DNA from 3 places in the Paraburkholderia sp. FT54 genome. Region 2 is predicted to be linked to each of the others. Evidence: riboswitches for the same ligand, from Rfam matches in the RefSeq annotation. Region 2 holds a riboswitch; each other region holds the start of a gene.
What was found. Region 2 has a riboswitch for cobalamin ahead of cobW (cobalamin biosynthesis protein CobW). Riboswitches for the same ligand answer to the same signal wherever they lie in the genome.
Positions count from the first base shown of each region.

Region 1 (5,527 bases), 220 kb from region 2:
CGGGTCGCCGGGGCCGACGCCAAGTCCGAACAAACGTCCTTGCGCCGTCATTTATTCGACCTCCGTGGCCAGCGCGTTCACGGCGGCGGCCGCCATCGCGCTGCCGCCGCGTCGGCCTTGCACCACCACGTAGGGCACGCCGCGACTATCGTCAGCGAGCATGGCTTTCGATTCGGCGGCGCCGACGAAGCCCACTGGAAAGCCGAGAATCAGCGCGGGTCTGGCCGCGCCGGCGTCGAGCATATCGAGCAGATGAAAGAGGGCGGTCGGCGCATTGCCGATCACCACGACGCCGCCCGCCAGATGCGGCCGCCACAATTCGAGCGCGGCCGCCGAGCGCGTATTGCCGAGTTCGCGTGCGAGCGACGGCACGTCCGGATGCGCGAGCGTGCAGATAACCTCGTTGTTCGCTGGCAGCCGCGCACGCGTGATGCCCTGCGCGACCATGCCGGCATCGCACAGGATCGGCGCGCCGTGTGCGAGCGCCGTGCGGCCCGCCGCGCCCGCGCCTCCGGAAAATTGCAGATCGTCGATCACATCGACCATGCCGCACGCGTGGATCACGCGCACCGCGAGTTTTTCGAGGTCGGCGGGAACGCGCGACAAGTCGGCCTCCGCGCGGATCGTCGCGAAGGATTGGCGATAGATCTCCTGACCGTCGCGAAGGTAATCAAGCATCGGTATCACTCCGGGCCAGGCGTGCGAGCATGTCGGCGGCCTGGTCGATCGTCAGTTGGCGCGCGACGCACTGGCCGAAACCGGGCTGGCCGTCGCGTCGATAAAGGTCGTAGAGGCCGGGCGCGGCAGCCAGCAGCGTGTGCGGCGCGCAATGCGCGGCGGCGCACGAGCGCGCACAGCCGCTCAGATGCACGTCGACGCCTGCGGGCAGGCGGGCCGCCAGACGCAGCGCGTCGGCCTTGGTGTCAGCGAGGCCCCTGGCGCAGCCGGTCGATCCGGCGCAGGCGATCAGGCGCGTGATGGCTTGCGCGGGATCGCAGGCGAGACTGAGTGCGGTCAAGCCGGCCAGCACGGCGGGGACGGCGTGCGTTGCGACGTCGGGTAACAGCACGCTTTGCCAGGGTGTCAGGCGAAGCGTGCTATTGCCGTGCTGCTGCGAAAGGGCGGCGAGGCCGCGCAAGGCGTCGGCGTCGAGGCGTCCGAGCGGCGGCTGGCCGCCTGCGTGCCAGGTTCCGGGCACGCGTTGCGCGTGGGCGCCGAGGCGGAGGCTGGCGTCGGCCGCGGTGCCGCGATGCCAGCCGGCTAGCTTCGCGTTTCGCGTCAGGGGGAAGTCGAGGTATCGCTGGGCGTGGTGCAGTAGCGCGTTAGCGCAATGCGCGGCCAACAGGTGACGCATGCGCGTGGCGTCGGCGGCGGCGAGGTCGAGAAACGTGAGCAGCAGCGCGCGTACCAGTGCGGGGACTTGTGAAGGCAGGATTGCGGCCAACGCGCCAGTGCTGTCCGTGGGCGCTTTTTCAGCCGCGCGGGGAGGACCGCCATGTTGGCTTTGCGATGGCGAGCCGGTGTTTCCATTTTCGCGCTCAGGCGGACAACCGGCCAACCCGAACACAAATCGCACACCATCCGCCTCGTTCGATGCCGCCAGCCACACATCATGCGGATGATCCACTCTCGCGAGCCGCTCGCCGCCGTCCAGCAGCAGCGCGAATTTCGGCGACAGCGCCGCGAACCGCGCTTCGCTTTGCAGCAGACTGAGCAATTCGGCGCACAGCGGCCGTGTATCGCACAGTGCGAACGGATCGCGCCCGGCAGCCGGGCTGATCATCACGTTACGTACGTCGTCGGCTGAGGTTGCGGTGGGTGCGCGAGTGGCATCGGCGGCGCTCCTGGCCACGGCGCTCGCCACGTTCGCGTTCACGGCGTTCTTCGCCATCATGGTATCCGCGGCGCGCTGCGCGCCCGTCGCCGGCCCAAGGCCTGCGTCGAGCAAAGCCGCAATCAACGCCGCTTCCTCGCCACGCTTCACCCCACGCAGCTGCAGATTCGCGCGATTGGTCAGCTCGATCACTCCGGCCGCGTACCGCGCGCTGGCCTGGGCGACCGCCCGTGCCTGCGCCGCGCTCAACTCGCCGCCTGGCAGTTTGATCCGGCAAATCCCGCCGTCGCGCGCGGCGACGATGCGCAGCAGCCCCGGACACGCCGAGGGCCGCGGCGTGCTGGCCGCGTCGGATGAAACGGTGGAAGGCGAAGCTTGATTCAAGACGGACACCGGTTTAGCGTCGCGCGACGGCCCGAGCATGCCGCGAGGCGGGCATTGCTGCGGCATCGGTACACCCCGCCCGATGTTGGCTGGCACGAACAGTCTCGCCGGCAGGTCTCCTGGCTGGCAGGTCATGGTCCGCCGCGGCCTTCCCGGTCGAACCAGTGGCGCGGAGCGCAGGCGGACTCGCTGCATACAGTTGCGGGGGCAGCCACAGCGGCACTGTGTTCCCTCTTCGGCCCCGAAGGGCACCGGCGGCTGTATTATGCCTTTTTTCGAACAGCACAACGAGGCTGGACGCTTTGATCGGCGTGGCACAGCGCATTATTTGAAGACACAGAATGAGGATGGATGCATGCCGGCCTGGCTGACGGTGGTGGGCATAGGCGACGACGGCTTCGCCGGTTTGGGAAGGCCCGCGCGGCGTGCTTTGCTGGAAGCGTCGGTGGTGTACGGCGGCGAACGCCATCTGGCGATGCTGCCCGCGCGCCTCGCCGCGCGCCGCGCCGCGTGGCCGCGTCCCTTCGACCTCGCGCCGTTGCTGGCCGAGCGCGGCGGCGCGGTGTGCGTGCTGGCGAGCGGCGACCCGATGCTGTTCGGCGTCGGCGCGACGCTCGCGCGGCAGTTGCCGACTGGCGAGTTGCGGGTGCTGCCCGCGCCGTCGTCGTTGTCGCTGGCGGCCGCGCGCCTCGGCTGGCCGTTGCAGGACGTCGCGACGGTGTCGCTGGTGGGCCGGCCCTTGCCGACGCTGAACGCGCATCTGCACGACGGCGCGCGCGTGTTCGTGCTGAGCGCGGACGGGCGCACGCCGGCTGCGCTCGCGGAACTGCTGAATGCACGCGGTTTCGGCGCGACCCGCATGTGCGTGCTGGAACACCTTGGTGGCGAGATGGAGCGGCGCATCGACGGTCGTGCGGATCAATGGTCCGCGGGCGAGGTGGCCGCGCTGAACCTGATCGCGCTCGACTGCCGCGCCACCGAAGGCGCGCCGCGTCTGCCGCTGACCTGCGGCTTGCCCGACGACGCCTTTCGCCACGACGGTCAGTTGACCAAGCGCGACATGCGTGCCATCACGCTCGCGCGCCTTGCGCCGACGCCCGGCGAATTGCTGTGGGACGTGGGCGCGGGCAGCGGCTCGATCGGCATCGAATGGATGCGCGCGCATCCGGCTTGCCGCGCGATTGCGATTGAAGGGCACACAGAGCGGCAGCGCTTCATCGAACACAATCGCGATGCGTTGGGCGTGCCGGGCCTGCAGCTTGTGGCAGGCCGCGCGCCCGAAGCGCTGCAGGGACTGCCGGTGCCGGACGCCGTGTTCATCGGCGGCGGCGCGACGGTGCCGGGCGTGCTGGAGGCCTGTTGGGACAGTCTGCGCGAGGGCGGCCGGCTGGTCGCGAATGCGGTCACCTTGCAAGGTGAGGCGGCGCTGGCGGCATGGCGCGAGCGGCACGGCGGGACGTTGACGCGGATCGCGCTCGCGGATGCGCAGCCGCTCGGCGGTTTCGATACCTGGCGGCAGGCGTTGCCGATCACGCTATTGGAGGTGACGAAGCCGGCCGGCGACGGTGCCATGAGCGTCACGAACGCGATGAACGTCAAGTGCGGCACGAACGAGACGAATACGACGAACGAGACGAACGAGACGAACGCCACCAACCCAACAAGCGCCACGAACGCCAATCCACCCGACTCATCGCCAGAACCCTGATGCGCGAAGAAACGCCCGAACAACCCGCGCCGCTGCGTAGCGGCTACACGACCGGCAGTTGCGCCACCGCGACGTCGCTGGCGGCGGCGCGTCTGTTGCTCGCGGGTGTCGTCAGCGAGGTCGCGGAGATCGTGTTGCCGAAGGGCCAGCATGTGCCCATGCCGCTGGTGTTCTGCCGCCTGACCGGCAATGGCCACGAAGGCGCCGAAGCTGGCACCGTCAAGGACGCCGGCGACGATCCCGACGTCACCCACGGCGCGGTCGTGTTCGCCCGCGTGCGCCTCGTCGCCGAACCCGGCGTGATATTTCGCGCGGGGCCGGGCGTCGGCACGGTGACGCGCGCGGGACTGACGCTGCCGGTCGGCGAACCGGCGATCAACCCGGTGCCGCGCAGAATGATCACCGAGCATCTGGCGGAACTCGCGGCGGAACATGCCTATGGCGGCGGTTTCGAGGTGACGATCGGCGTGGAAGGCGGCGAAGCGCTCGCGCTGAAAACGATGAACCCGCGCCTGGGCATTCTCGGCGGCCTGTCGATCCTCGGCACGACCGGCATCGTGCGGCCTTTCTCGTGCTCGGCGTATATCGCATCGATCCATCAGGGCATCGACGTCGCGCGCGCGAACGGCTACATGCATCTGGCCGCCTGCACCGGCAACGCGAGCGAAGACGCGATGCGCGCGCATTACGGCCTGCCGGACATCGCGCTGATCGAGATGGGCGACTTCGTCGGCGCGGTGCTCAAGCATATGAAGCGCGCGCCGGTCGAGCGTCTGAGCGTGTGCGGCGGCTTCGGCAAGCTCAGCAAGCTGGCGGCGGGGCATCTCGATCTGCATAGCCGCCATTCCAGCATCGACCTCGAACGGCTCGCGCAATGGGCCGCCGAACACGGCGCGGACGACGCGCTTCAGGCGGCGATCCGCGCGGCCAATACGAGTCAGCAGGCGGTTGCGTTGGCGCGCGCGCAGCAGGTGCCGCTTGGCGATATCGTCTGCCAGCATGCGCTGGCGGTAGCGCGCGGCATCGTGCCGCCGCAGGTCAACGTGGAAATGTTTGCGATCGACCGTCAGGGCAAGCTGATCGGAGCCGCGCAATGAAGCGGATTCTGCTGCTCGGCGGCACCGGCGACGCCTTGCGGATCGCACGGCAACTCGGCCCCGGTCACGTGTACAGTCTCGCCGGCCTCGGCAAGGTGCCTGACGATCTGGCGTGCACGGTGCGCGTGGGCGGCTTCGGCGGCAGCGAGGGCATGGCCCGTTACATCGAAAGCGAAAGCATTGGCCTCGTGATCGACGCAACCCATCCGTATGCCGCGCAAATCAGCGCGAATGCGGCGCACGCAGGCCGCGCCGCGCGGGTGCCGTATTGGGCGCTGCGCCGCCCGGCCTGGCAGCCGCAAGCCGGCGACGACTGGCGCATGGTCGGTAACTGGAACGAGCTAACGGATGCGCTGGCGCGGTTCAGAAAACCGCTCTTCACGCTCGGCCGCGAACCGCTCGCGCATCTCGACGAGATTCCCCCGCATCAGTTCTGGACCGTGCGTTGTCTCGATGCACACGACGACACGGCGTGTGCGCGGATACTCGCCGCGCGCGGCCCAT
Region 1 is NZ_CP134196.1:1,414,352-1,419,878, forward strand. It holds gene RI103_RS25870 (precorrin-2 C(20)-methyltransferase) at 1-51, opposite strand, end outside; gene RI103_RS25875 (precorrin-8X methylmutase) at 52-678, opposite strand; gene RI103_RS25880 (oxidoreductase) at 671-2,257, opposite strand; cobalamin riboswitch at 2,310-2,489, opposite strand; gene cbiE (precorrin-6y C5,15-methyltransferase (decarboxylating) subunit CbiE) at 2,574-3,926, shown strand; gene RI103_RS25890 (cobalt-precorrin-5B (C(1))-methyltransferase) at 3,926-5,023, shown strand; gene RI103_RS25895 (cobalt-precorrin-6A reductase) at 5,020-5,527, shown strand, end outside.
Region 1: linked by a shared signal. The riboswitch ahead of RI103_RS25880 (oxidoreductase) and the one ahead of cobW (cobalamin biosynthesis protein CobW) in region 2 are both predicted to bind cobalamin.

Region 2 (5,527 bases):
ACCATCTGATAGTCGCCGCTTTCGATCATGCGGCGCGCTTCGTCCCAGCCTTTGCGCGCGGTCGCGATGTCGGCGTCGCGGTTCTGCGTGTTCCAGGTGTAGCCGTCGCCCATCGTGACGAAATCGCAGTTGGCGATCGCGCCGAGAAAGTCGCGCTCGGACGTGTGCAACGCGCCTTTGATGAACTGCACGACGCCAAGGCGCATGCCGTGGCCCAGCACGCGCACGGCCATGCCGAACGCGGCGGTGGTCTTGCCCTTGCCGGTGCCGGTGTTGACGATCAGCAGGCCTTTTTCGACGGTGGCGTTGGCCTGTTTTTTCTCGTGGCCTTCACGGCGCCGCTCGGTCATGCGTTGATGCGATTCGGGATCGGTCTTCATGGCAGGTTCTGTTCCTGAGTGTCGTTGTTTGGGCGTTCACGGTCGGCGTGTGCCGCGCTCGAAGCGATCGCCACGGTGACGCTGGCATGGACTGTCTTGCGAACGAGGAGGCGCGCCGGAGCCACATTGAACGCGGTCGATTCACCGAGCCTCGCCGTCGCGGCAAGTAACGCACACGGCTCGCAGACGCCGTCCACGCCGAGATGTTCGCGCACTGCCGCCGAAGGCTCTGCTACGGCCAGCGACGCGATCTGATCCACGCTGAACAACGTCAACGGCAGCGCATGACGTGCGCAGAATTCGAGCAGGCCTGCCTCGTGAGCTTTGGTATCGAGCGAGGCGACGGTGCGGATTTCGTCGAACGAATGCGCGGCAAGCGCGATGCGCACCGCGGCTTCGATCTGCTCAGCCGAACTGTGCAAACGGCAACCAATGCCGACGCTCAGGGTTCTCATGGCGCGTCCGCTCCATCCATGGAAGGCGTGGCGGCGTCGGCAGACGCGGCCGCGCGGGCCAACGCAAGCGACGCGACACCGCCGATCACCACGATCGCCGGCGAGCCGAGTCCGCCACGCGCGACAGTGTCGGCAAACTCGCCGAGGCGCGCGAGCACGTGACGTTGCTCGGGACGCGTGGCCGATTCGATCGCCGCGCACGGCGTATCGGCGCTCATGCCGGCCGCGAGCAACGCGCCGACGATGTCGTTGAGCCGCCGCATGCCCATGTAGATCACGAGCGTCATGCGCGTGGCCACGAGCGCGGCCCAGTCGGGTTCGCCGCTGCCCGCGCCGTGTCCGGTGACGAACACCACGCCTTGCGCGTGATCGCGATGCGTGACTGGAATGCCGATCGCCGCGGGCGCGGCGATCCCCGCCGTGATGCCGTTGATGATCTCCACCTCGATGCCCGCCTCGTGCAGCGCCTGCTGTTCTTCGCCGCCGCGGCCGAATACGAACGGATCGCCGCCTTTCAAACGCGCGACGCTGCGACCGGCCCGCACATGCTCGAGCAATTGCGCGACGATGCCGTCCTGCGGCGTGGACGGATGGCCGCCGCGTTTGCCGACATACACGACGAGCGCGTCCGCTCGCGCGAACTGCAACACCTCGGGATTCACCAGATCGTCGACCAGCACCACGTCGGCTTGCGCCAACGCACGGGTGGCCTTGAGCGTCATGAGTTCGACGTCGCCGGGGCCGGCGCCGATCAGCCAGGCGCGGGTCATCGCGGCGTGCATGGCGAGCGCCATGTCGTGACAGGCGAGGCGGGATCAAGCGCGAAGGGTCGCCAGTCGGCGGACTTTGGGGTCATGCAGTGCTACGGATTCAGGCACGGCGCAATGCGCGGCTCGCAGCGGTTCCACACAGAACCTGCATACGCGAGCGCGCCACGTCGTGCTTCAGCGCCTTCACATCCGTCCCTCGCGGATTCCGGCGGCCGGCGGCGCGATGTTGCCCTGAGGTTCGCCGCCTCCGCGTCTGGCCGGTATCCGGGCTGGCGGCCTCATGCGCTTTGCCTTCCCGTCCGCATTCGCTGGAATGTGCCGGACAGTGGCATCGAAAAAACGCATGCGCGGCGCAACAGAACTCAAGTTTGCGCCGCAGGTCGCTTACCGTTGCGGGGACAGCACAGGTTGAGCGCATGGAGCGCCGCCTGTTTCCCGTTTAACTGCACACGCGAATGCATGTGCGGGCACCAAACGCGCGCATACGATAGCACATGGCGCCCCGTCCGATAAGCGCTTGCGGCTTGTGTTTCCTTGACGGCACCGGGCCGCGGGCCTACACTCGCACGCACTTTGGTGCTCGTGTGCGCGCTCGTGCGCATGCAGTTAAACGGGAAACAGGGGGCCCGCCTGCCATGGATCGGGTCAACCTGTGCTGCCCCCGCAACGGTAAGCGAAATGTGGCGCTAAGTTCAGTTGATTAGCGCCGCGGAGCCGGCTTCGATGTCCACGCGCAAGGCCGCGTCGGCATATCACCACTGGGCGAGAAATCACTCGTCCGGGAAGGGGAAGCGGCGCTTTCGCCAGCCCGGATACCGGCCAGACAACGAAGGACAAACGCCGCGGGGATGCGGCGCTGCGTTCATGACTCATTCCCGCTTGCTGTTTTTCTGTTGTCGCGGCAACGCCGTCGTTCGTCCCCGTGTTTTGTTTTTGTCGTGGCTGGCTGGGCGCGTGCCCCGTTTGCCTGATCGATGTGGACAGACACGCCGGCGTGCACGTGCAACTCCTACGGATGGACCTCACGATGCAAACTCAAATGCGCAAGATCCCCGTCACCATCGTCACGGGCTTTCTCGGCAGCGGCAAGACCACGCTGCTGCGGCATATTCTTCAGCATGCGGGCGGCAAGCGCATCGCGGTGATCGTCAACGAGTTCGGCGAACTCGGCATCGACGGGGAAATCCTCAAGGGCTGCGGGATCGGTTGCGATGAAAACGGCGTCGAAACCGAAGGCCACTTGTATGAACTGGCGAACGGCTGCTTGTGCTGCACCGTGCAGGAGGAGTTTTTCCCGGTCATGGAAAAGCTCGTGGAGCGCCGCGACCAGATCGATCACGTGCTGATTGAAACCTCGGGTCTCGCGTTGCCGAAACCGCTGGTGCAGGCCTTCAACTGGCCGCAGATCAAGAACAGCTTCACTGTGGATGCCGTGCTCACCGTGGTGGACGGCCCGGCCGCGGCAAGCGGTCAGTTCGCCGACAACCCCGTCGCCGTGGACGCGCAACGCAAGGCCGATCCGAATCTCGATCACGAGTCGCCGCTGCACGAATTGTTCGAAGACCAGTTGTCCGCGGCCGATCTGGTGATTCTGAACAAGACCGATTTGCTCGACGACGCGCAGCAAAGCGCGGTTGAAGTGTCGATTCGCGAAGAAATTCCGCCGCAAGTGAAGATCGTGCGCGCGCACATGGGGCAACTCGATCTGCACACGCTGCTGGGCCTCGAAGCGGCATCGGAAGAAACGATCCACTTGCGCCACGATCACCACGGCTCCGCCGACGACGCCGACCACCATCACGACGAATTCGACTCGGTGGTCGTGCAGGCGAATGTGCGCTCTCGCGAGGCAGCGATCGCCGCGCTGCAAGGGCTGGTCGAAACGAACACGATCTATCGCGTCAAGGGTTTCGCGGCGCTGCCGGGCGCGGCGATGCGTCTGGTGATTCAGGGCGTCGGGCGCCGCTTCGACAGCTATTTCGATCGACGCTGGCAGGCCGGCGAAAGCGGTCCGAGCCGCTTCGTTCTGATCGGCGAGGACCTCGATCGGGCCGCGTTGCAGCGTGCGTTCGACGCGGCGCTAGGCGTGCCGTCGAGCGTCGAAACGCAACAGGCGTAAGCGCTCATGCATCTGCTGCGCACCACGCCGGGCGGCTTTGTCGACGATACGCAAGGCGTGATCCGTATCGATCAGCAGCCCGCGGATATCGTGGTGCTCAGCTCCGCCGACACGACGCTGTCGCTGCTGGCGAGCGTTTTTCCGCGTCTGGGTGAAGGTTTCCCGAGCGTGCGGCTCGCGAACGTCACGTATTTGCGGCAGCCGGCGTCGGTCGATTTCTACGTCGAAGATGTCTTGCAGCATGCACGCGTGGTGGTGGTGGATCACCTCGGCGGCGAAGCGTATTGGCCTTACGGCATCGAGCAGGTGGTGGCGCTCGCCGAGCGCAGGCAGCAGACACTCGCGATGTTCTCCGGCGATCTGCAGGAAGATCCGAATCTGCTCGCGCGCAGCACCGCCGATGCCGATCTGTGTCATCAGCTCTGGCGCTATCTGCGTGAAGGCGGCCCGCAAAATGCCGAGGCGTTTCTGCGCTGTATCGCGCATCGCACATTCGGTTGGGGGCGCGAGCCTGCGCCACCGCGCGCGTTGCCCGCCGCGACGCTCTACCATCCCGGGCGCGACACGCCGACCATGGCCGACTGGCAGGCGCGCTGGCGGCAAGACGCGCCGGTCGCGGCGATCCTGTTCTACAAGGCGCATCTGCAAGCGGCCAATACGGCCGTGTTCGATGCGCTGATCGACGCGCTGGACTCGCAAGGCCTGAATCCGCTGCCGATCGCGATTACCTCGCTGAAAGATGCGATGAGCCGCGACGTCGTGCAATCGCTGTGCGCGCAGCACGACGTCGCGCTGGTGTTGAACACGACCGCGTTCGCGGCGTCGGCGATCGACGATCCCGAGCCGCTCGCGCTTGCCGGCGACGCGCCGGTGTTGCAGGTGATCCTGAGCGGCGGCAACCGCGAGGATTGGGTCAAGGACAATCAAGGCCTCAATTCACGCGATATCGCCATGCATATCGCGCTGCCGGAAGTGGACGGCCGCATCATCACGCGCGCTATCAGCTTCAAGGGACTCGCGTACCGTTGTCCGCACACTCAGGTCGACGTGGTGCGTTATCAGCCGGATCTTGAACGGGTAAGCTTTCTTGCCGAGCTGAGCCAGCGCTGGTGCCATCTGCGTTCACTCGATAACGCGGACAAGAAACTCGCGCTGATCCTCGCCAACTATCCGATGAGCGAAGGGCGCATCGGGAATGGTGTGGGACTCGACACGCCGGCCTCGGTGGTCGGCATTCTGTCGATGCTGCGCGACGAGGGCTATCGTCTCGCCGACTTGCCCGCGAACGGCGACGCGCTGTTGAAAAAGCTCACCGAAGGCGTGACCAACGATCCGGTGGTGCGCGATCTGCGTCCCGCGTTGCAAAGCCTCGCGCTCGACGATTACCTCGTGCACTTCAATGCCTTGCCCGCCGAAACGCGCCAGGCGTTGAACGCGCGTTGGGGCACGCCCGAACAGGATCCGACGCTGCGGCGCGGCCGTTTCATGATCGCCGGCTGGCGTTGCGCACAGGTGTTCGTCGGTATTCAACCGTCGCGTTCGCGCGAGCAGGGCGACTACGCGAGCTATCACGACGCGGAACTCGTGCCGCCCCATGCGTATCTCGCGTTCTATTTCTGGTTGCGTCATCAGTTCGCTATCGACGCTGTCGTCCACGTCGGCAAGCACGGCAATCTCGAATGGCTGCCCGGCAAGAGCGTCGCGCTGAGCGATACCTGCTGGCCCGATCTGATTCTCGGGCCGATGCCGCACCTGTATCCGTTCATCGTCAACGATCCGGGCGAGGGCAGCCAGGCGAAACGC
Region 2 is NZ_CP134196.1:1,638,894-1,644,420, reverse strand. It holds gene cobO (cob(I)yrinic acid a,c-diamide adenosyltransferase) at 1-380, opposite strand, end outside; gene RI103_RS26880 (cobalamin biosynthesis protein) at 377-835, opposite strand; gene cobA (uroporphyrinogen-III C-methyltransferase) at 832-1,605, opposite strand; cobalamin riboswitch at 1,843-2,095, opposite strand; cobalamin riboswitch at 2,163-2,444, shown strand; gene cobW (cobalamin biosynthesis protein CobW) at 2,633-3,724, shown strand; gene cobN (cobaltochelatase subunit CobN) at 3,731-5,527, shown strand, end outside.

Region 3 (5,527 bases), 970 kb from region 2:
GCAGCGCGTCGCGCGCGCCGAGGCGTACTTCAGGTATATCCGGTCGCGTCATCCGGAGGGCCTGAAGCAGAGCTTTCATATCGTGCCGGGCGTGGGGCACAACGGTGCGCGCATGCTGACGTCGGTGTGCGCGCTGGCGGCGATGTTCGACACTCGGGGATGCGAGCAATGAGCGAAACGACCTTCAATCAGCGTGGCGATAGCGGGTCCGGAGCCGATGAATCGAACGCCTTGAGTCCGTCGATGGTGCGGCGCGCGATCTTCGCCTCCATCCTCGGCAACGGGCTCGAGTGGTTCGACTTTCTGATCTATGGCTACTTCGCGAAGATCATCGCGCAAGTGTTCTTTCCCGGCGGCAGCGGATTCGTGTCGATCATGCTGACGCTCGCCACATTCGCCGTCGGTTTCGTCGTGCGGCCAATCGGCGGCATTCTGCTCGGCATCTACGCGGACCGCGCGGGGCGCCGCAAAGCGCTTTCGCTGCTGATCATTTCGATGGCGGCCAGCACGCTGCTGATGGGCCTCACGCCGGGTTATGCGCGCATCGGCATCGCGGCACCGCTGCTGGTGGTGCTCGCCCGTCTGTTGCAAGGGCTCTCAGTGGGCGGACAGTTCGCGACGGCGTCGGCGATGCTGGTCGAGTATGCGCCGCCGCACAAGAAGATGTTTTACGGCAGCTTCAACATGTCGGCGCAGGCCTTCGCGTTGCTGTTGTCGTCCGGGGTCGGCTATCTGCTGACCACGCAGCTCACGCATGAGCAACTGGTGGCATGGGGCTGGCGTCTGCCGTTTCTGTTCGGCGCGTTGGCGGGGCCGTTTGGCTTCTACATCCGGCATCGCGTGGCCGAGTCGCCGGAGTTCGAGCGGCTGCTCGATCACAAGGACAAGCCGCCGCGCGTCACGATCCGCCAGTTCTTCCGCGACAACGGCAACGCGGCGATCTGCGCGATGGGCGTGATCATCGTCGGGGCCGCAACCAATTATGTGTGGCACTCGTATCTGTCGGTGTATGTCGAACGGCAATTGCATCTGCCGCTTTCCACCGCCTTGCTCGGCGCGTTCGTGTCCGGCGTGCTCAATCTGTTTCTGTTTCCGTTGTCGGGCAAGCTCGCCGATCGTTATGGCGCGTACCGATTGTTCTATCCGATCGTGATCGCCTGGATGGTCTGCGTGTATCCGGTCTATCACTTCGTGGTGACGAATCCGACGCCGGGGCATCTGTTCATCGCGCAGATGGTCGCGACGGTGTTCCTCGCCGCGATGTCTGGCGCGCATCCCGGCATGCTCGCGACCTTGTTCCCGGTACGCAGCCGTTCGGCGGGCGTGGCGCTCTCGTACAACATCGCGGTGACGCTGTTCGGCGGCATGGCGCCGCTCACCATCACCGGCTTGACACGCGTGACCGGCAGCAGTCTCACGCCCGCGTTCTATCTGATCTTTGCCGGCTTCGTGTCGCTCGCGATGGTGTACTTCACGCGCGCCGGACGCATCTCGGGCGGCGCGGCGGCGAGGCCCGCCACTCATTGATCAACCACGAGCTCATTGCATGACCCAGCCTTTCATGACAGATGACGAACGCGCGCCGAATGAGCATCCGGTCGCGGTCGTCGCAAGCCGGCATCTGCGCGTCACGACGCAAGCCGGAAGCGGAACCGTGCCCGTATTTTCGAACGATGACTGGCTAGCGCCGACGCGCGAAGTCCAACGCGCCGTGATTCTGATTCATGGCCGCCTGCGCAACGGCGACACGTATTTCGAACTCGCGCAGCGTTCTTGCGCGCTCGCCGGCGGCAGCGCGGCCGATACGCTGCTGATCGTGCCGCAGTTTCTCGCGACCGCGGATGTCGAGGCGCATGAGGTGCCGTCGTCCACGCTGCATTGGGACTGGACCAGCTGGATGGGCGGCGAGAACGCCGAAGGTCCGGCGCCGATCAGTTCGTTTGATGTGCTCGACGCCATTCTGCATACGCTTGCTTCGGGCGAGCAGTTCGCGTCGCTTGCCGAGGTGGTGATCGCGGGACACTCCGGCGGCGCGCAGGTCGTGCAGCGCTATGCAGTGGTGGCGCGCGACGACGCGTCGCTCGCGGCGCGCGGTATTGCGCTGCGCTATGTGGTCGCGAATCCTTCGTCGTACGTGTACTTCGATGCGATGCGGCCAGCGGCATCCGGCGAATTCGCGGCGTTCGATCAGGCGATGTGTCCGTCGTTCAATCGCTGGAAGTATGGGCTCGAGGATTTGCCCGCTTACGCAAGCGGCTCGGGTGACGCTGCGTCCGCTGCGGCGCTCGAAGCGCGCTATGCGCAGCGTGACGTCACCGTGCTGCTCGGCGGCGCGGATTGCGATCCGCAGCATCCGGCGCTCGACCGTTCATGCGCCGCGCAAACGCAAGGGGATCACCGGCTCGGGCGCGGACTGGCATTTGCGCGCTATATGGCGTTGCGGCATCCGGAAGGATTGGCGAAGCATCGGACGTTTGTGATCGATGGTGTCGGGCACGATGCGAAGGGGATTTTCGCGTCGGCGCAGGGGCTAGCGGCTTTGTTCGGGACCGGCCTATAAGGTGCGCCACCAAGGCACCGTCTTGAGGCAATCGGAGTGCACGGGCACGAAGTGTGCTGCCGCGCTAATGCTACCTGTGAGTGACTTCAAGGACCGCGCCGCCATGAACCGAACCCGATTGCTTGCCACCGCCTTTGCCGCTGCGTCGCTTGGCGCGTTGCTACCATGCAGCGCAAATGCCGATGACGCGCCTAGCCCGTGTACATCGCTGAAACGGATAGTGGCGGCCGCACCTGGCGGCCTCGCCTCGTTGACGCCGGACGACGGCAAAGGCGTCGCGCAACCCTACGGCGACGATGCGCAATGTTCGGCGAGCGGCGCTGCATATCAATGCACGTGGACGCCGCATCACGACGCCGGTTCGAACGCCGACGCGCTGCAAGCTGTCGCGGCGGACGTCGCATCGTGTCTGCCGGACGCGACGCATGATCAGAATTCGCCGGGACGTCAGCACTTTTATCTGGGCGCGAAGGGCAAGCGCACCGACATCACCGTGACGCCGACCGCTTCGAACAAGCTGCGTCTGGTGGTATCAGGCAAGTAAAGCAAGTCGCCGTGCGAAGCGGCTAGCGTGACGCTGGCCACCACGTCCAGCCGCGCGATGAGCACCGCAACTCGATCATCGAAAGCGGCGCGATTTCAATGTGCGGAAACACAACGGGCGACGCGCCGAGCACATACACGATCGCTGCCCGGAGCACCGGCGCGTGGGTGACGGCGATCACGTTGCGCGGACGGTTCGATGCACGATCCGTCGCGCCGTTGAGCGCATCAAGCCATTCTCCTACCCGCTTCACCAGTTGACTGAACGACTCGCCGCCATGCGGCGCGGCGTCGGGATCGAGTGTCCATGCGGCGAGGTCTTGCGGCGCTTCGGCAGCGAGTTCGGCGAGCCGCCGTCCCTGCCATATGCCGTAGTTCAGGTCCGCCAGACCGGCGTCGACCGATGCGATGAGGCCCAAGGCCGCTGCCGTATCGCGCGCGCAGATGGCCGGGCTGACGAAAGCGGCCGCGTTGTCCGCGATCGCGAAACGCGTGCGGGCGGCGTGGGCTTCGGCGAGACCGCGGGTGTCGAGCGGGTCATCGACGGGAAAACGGCCTGCCCGCTGGGCGGCGGTCGATGCGTGACTGACCAGTAACAGCCGTGTGTCCATTCCGTTCATGTCCTGTGAAGCCACGCGCCGAAGCCAGACGCGGGTGCGGCTCAAGCGTACGTTTTGCGTTGCCGGGTGCCGAAGTTTAGCGCGTAGAATAGCGGGACTGCGAAGCGCGGAAGCCGGTGAGAGCCCGGCGCGGTCGCGCCACTGTAATCGGCAGCACAAGCCGAAAGCCAGACCTGAGCTTCGCACCTATCCTATGCAATGACTATCGGGGCGCGTTACCCCAGGAGATGTCCATCATGAACGAAGCTGTTTTCGATTCAGCCAGTCAACCCGTTGCTCAACCCACCCCGATTCCGCTGCGCGAGTTGCTGCCTTGGGTCGTGTTCGGCGGTTTGCTGCTGTTGCTCGCGCTTTACTTCGTGGGTGCGGAACAGGGTGCCACTTCGCTGGTGCCGGGCATGTACGTGCATGAGTTCGTGCACGACGGCCGCCATCTGCTCGGCTTTCCCTGCCACTGACGGAGTCGACCATGGTTGGTAAATTGTTGGTACGCGGCATGCTTGCAGGCATCGCCGCGGGACTCCTCACGTTCGGCTTTGCCCGGGTGGTGGGCGAGCCGCAGGTCAATCAGGCGATTTCATTCGAAGAAAAAGCCGACGCCGCGAAAGGCGAGGCTGCTGAACCTGAGATCGTGAGCCGTGATACGCAGCGGGGTATCGGCTTGTTGACTGGCGTGGTGACTTACGGCGCGGCATTCGGCGGATTGTTCTCGCTGGTGTTCGCGTACGCCTATGGGCGCGTGGGCGCATTGAGTCCGCGCGCGTTGTCCGCGTGGCTTGCGCTCGGCGCGTTCATTGCGCTGGCGATCGTGCCGAATCTGAAGTATCCGGCGAACCCGCCTTCGGTCGGCGATCCTGAGACGATCGGGACGCGGACTGGTTTGTTCTTCCTGATGATTGCGATCTCGCTGGCGGCGATGGTGTTTTCGCTCAAGGTGCGGCGCCGTGCGGCTATCAAGCTTGGCGCGTGGAATGGGTCGATTGTGGGGGCGGTGGTGTTCATCGTGATCATCGCCGCGGTGCAGTTGTCGATGCCGACTATCAACGAGGTGCCGGAGGCTTTCCCGGCGGTGCTGCTGTGGAAGTTTCGCGTCGCGGCGCTGGGTATGCAGGCGATTATGTGGGCGACGATCGGGCTGCTTTTTGGGGCGCTGGTCGAGCGGAGTGCGTTTATGCGGGTGGGGGGAAGGTCGGCGGCGAAATCGGTTTGAGGTTTGGATTTGATGAGCGCAACCGCTTTGGTGGTTGCGCTCTGCGCTTTTTGCGCGTCGGCGCCGCGTTTCGCGCGCAGTGGTCAGGAAGGGTTCTGCTTCAAGGAGTTGGGGCGGTTGTGGGGTGGTTATCCACAGGCTTAGGAACAATTTCTGTGGGTAACTCTCGGAGGCGCTCAAACCTTCCTTGTTTGAAGCTGGGCGGCTGAACGATTGTGTACGCCACCAATCGCGGGGCGATCATTCTGGCCGCCACAGAGAACTTATCAGGTCCGGTCTTCGCCTGCCACCCCATCCGCAAATCAAGCCTCGCCGGCACGAGCACCCGGTTAATGCCCGGCAACTCTAGTCCCCGCTTACACGATCCCGGCCCACTCCGCCTGCTTCCATCAAGCACCGGAGATACCAGACCAATTTCCCATCGCAGCTATGCAGACGGTTGAACCGGTCCCGCTCGTGACGACGTCGGGCGGCTATGCGCTGGCCGATCAGTGCGCGCAACTCGTGGGCGGCCGGGATGGCCAGCGTATCCACGGCACGTTCCAATACCCCTGAATCGGCCCACGCCCAGAAGCACAGACGGCATGTGTCATG
Region 3 is NZ_CP134196.1:2,611,904-2,617,430, reverse strand. It holds gene RI103_RS31400 (alpha/beta hydrolase) at 1-172, shown strand, start outside; gene RI103_RS31395 (MFS transporter) at 169-1,527, shown strand; gene RI103_RS31390 (alpha/beta fold hydrolase) at 1,547-2,560, shown strand; gene RI103_RS31385 (hypothetical protein) at 2,664-3,104, shown strand; gene RI103_RS31380 (histidine phosphatase family protein) at 3,127-3,714, opposite strand; cobalamin riboswitch at 3,779-3,921, shown strand; gene RI103_RS31375 (CbtB-domain containing protein) at 3,960-4,181, shown strand; gene RI103_RS31370 (CbtA family protein) at 4,193-4,933, shown strand; gene RI103_RS39755 (transposase) at 5,279-5,527, opposite strand, start outside.
Region 3: linked by a shared signal. The riboswitch ahead of RI103_RS31375 (CbtB-domain containing protein) and the one ahead of cobW (cobalamin biosynthesis protein CobW) in region 2 are both predicted to bind cobalamin.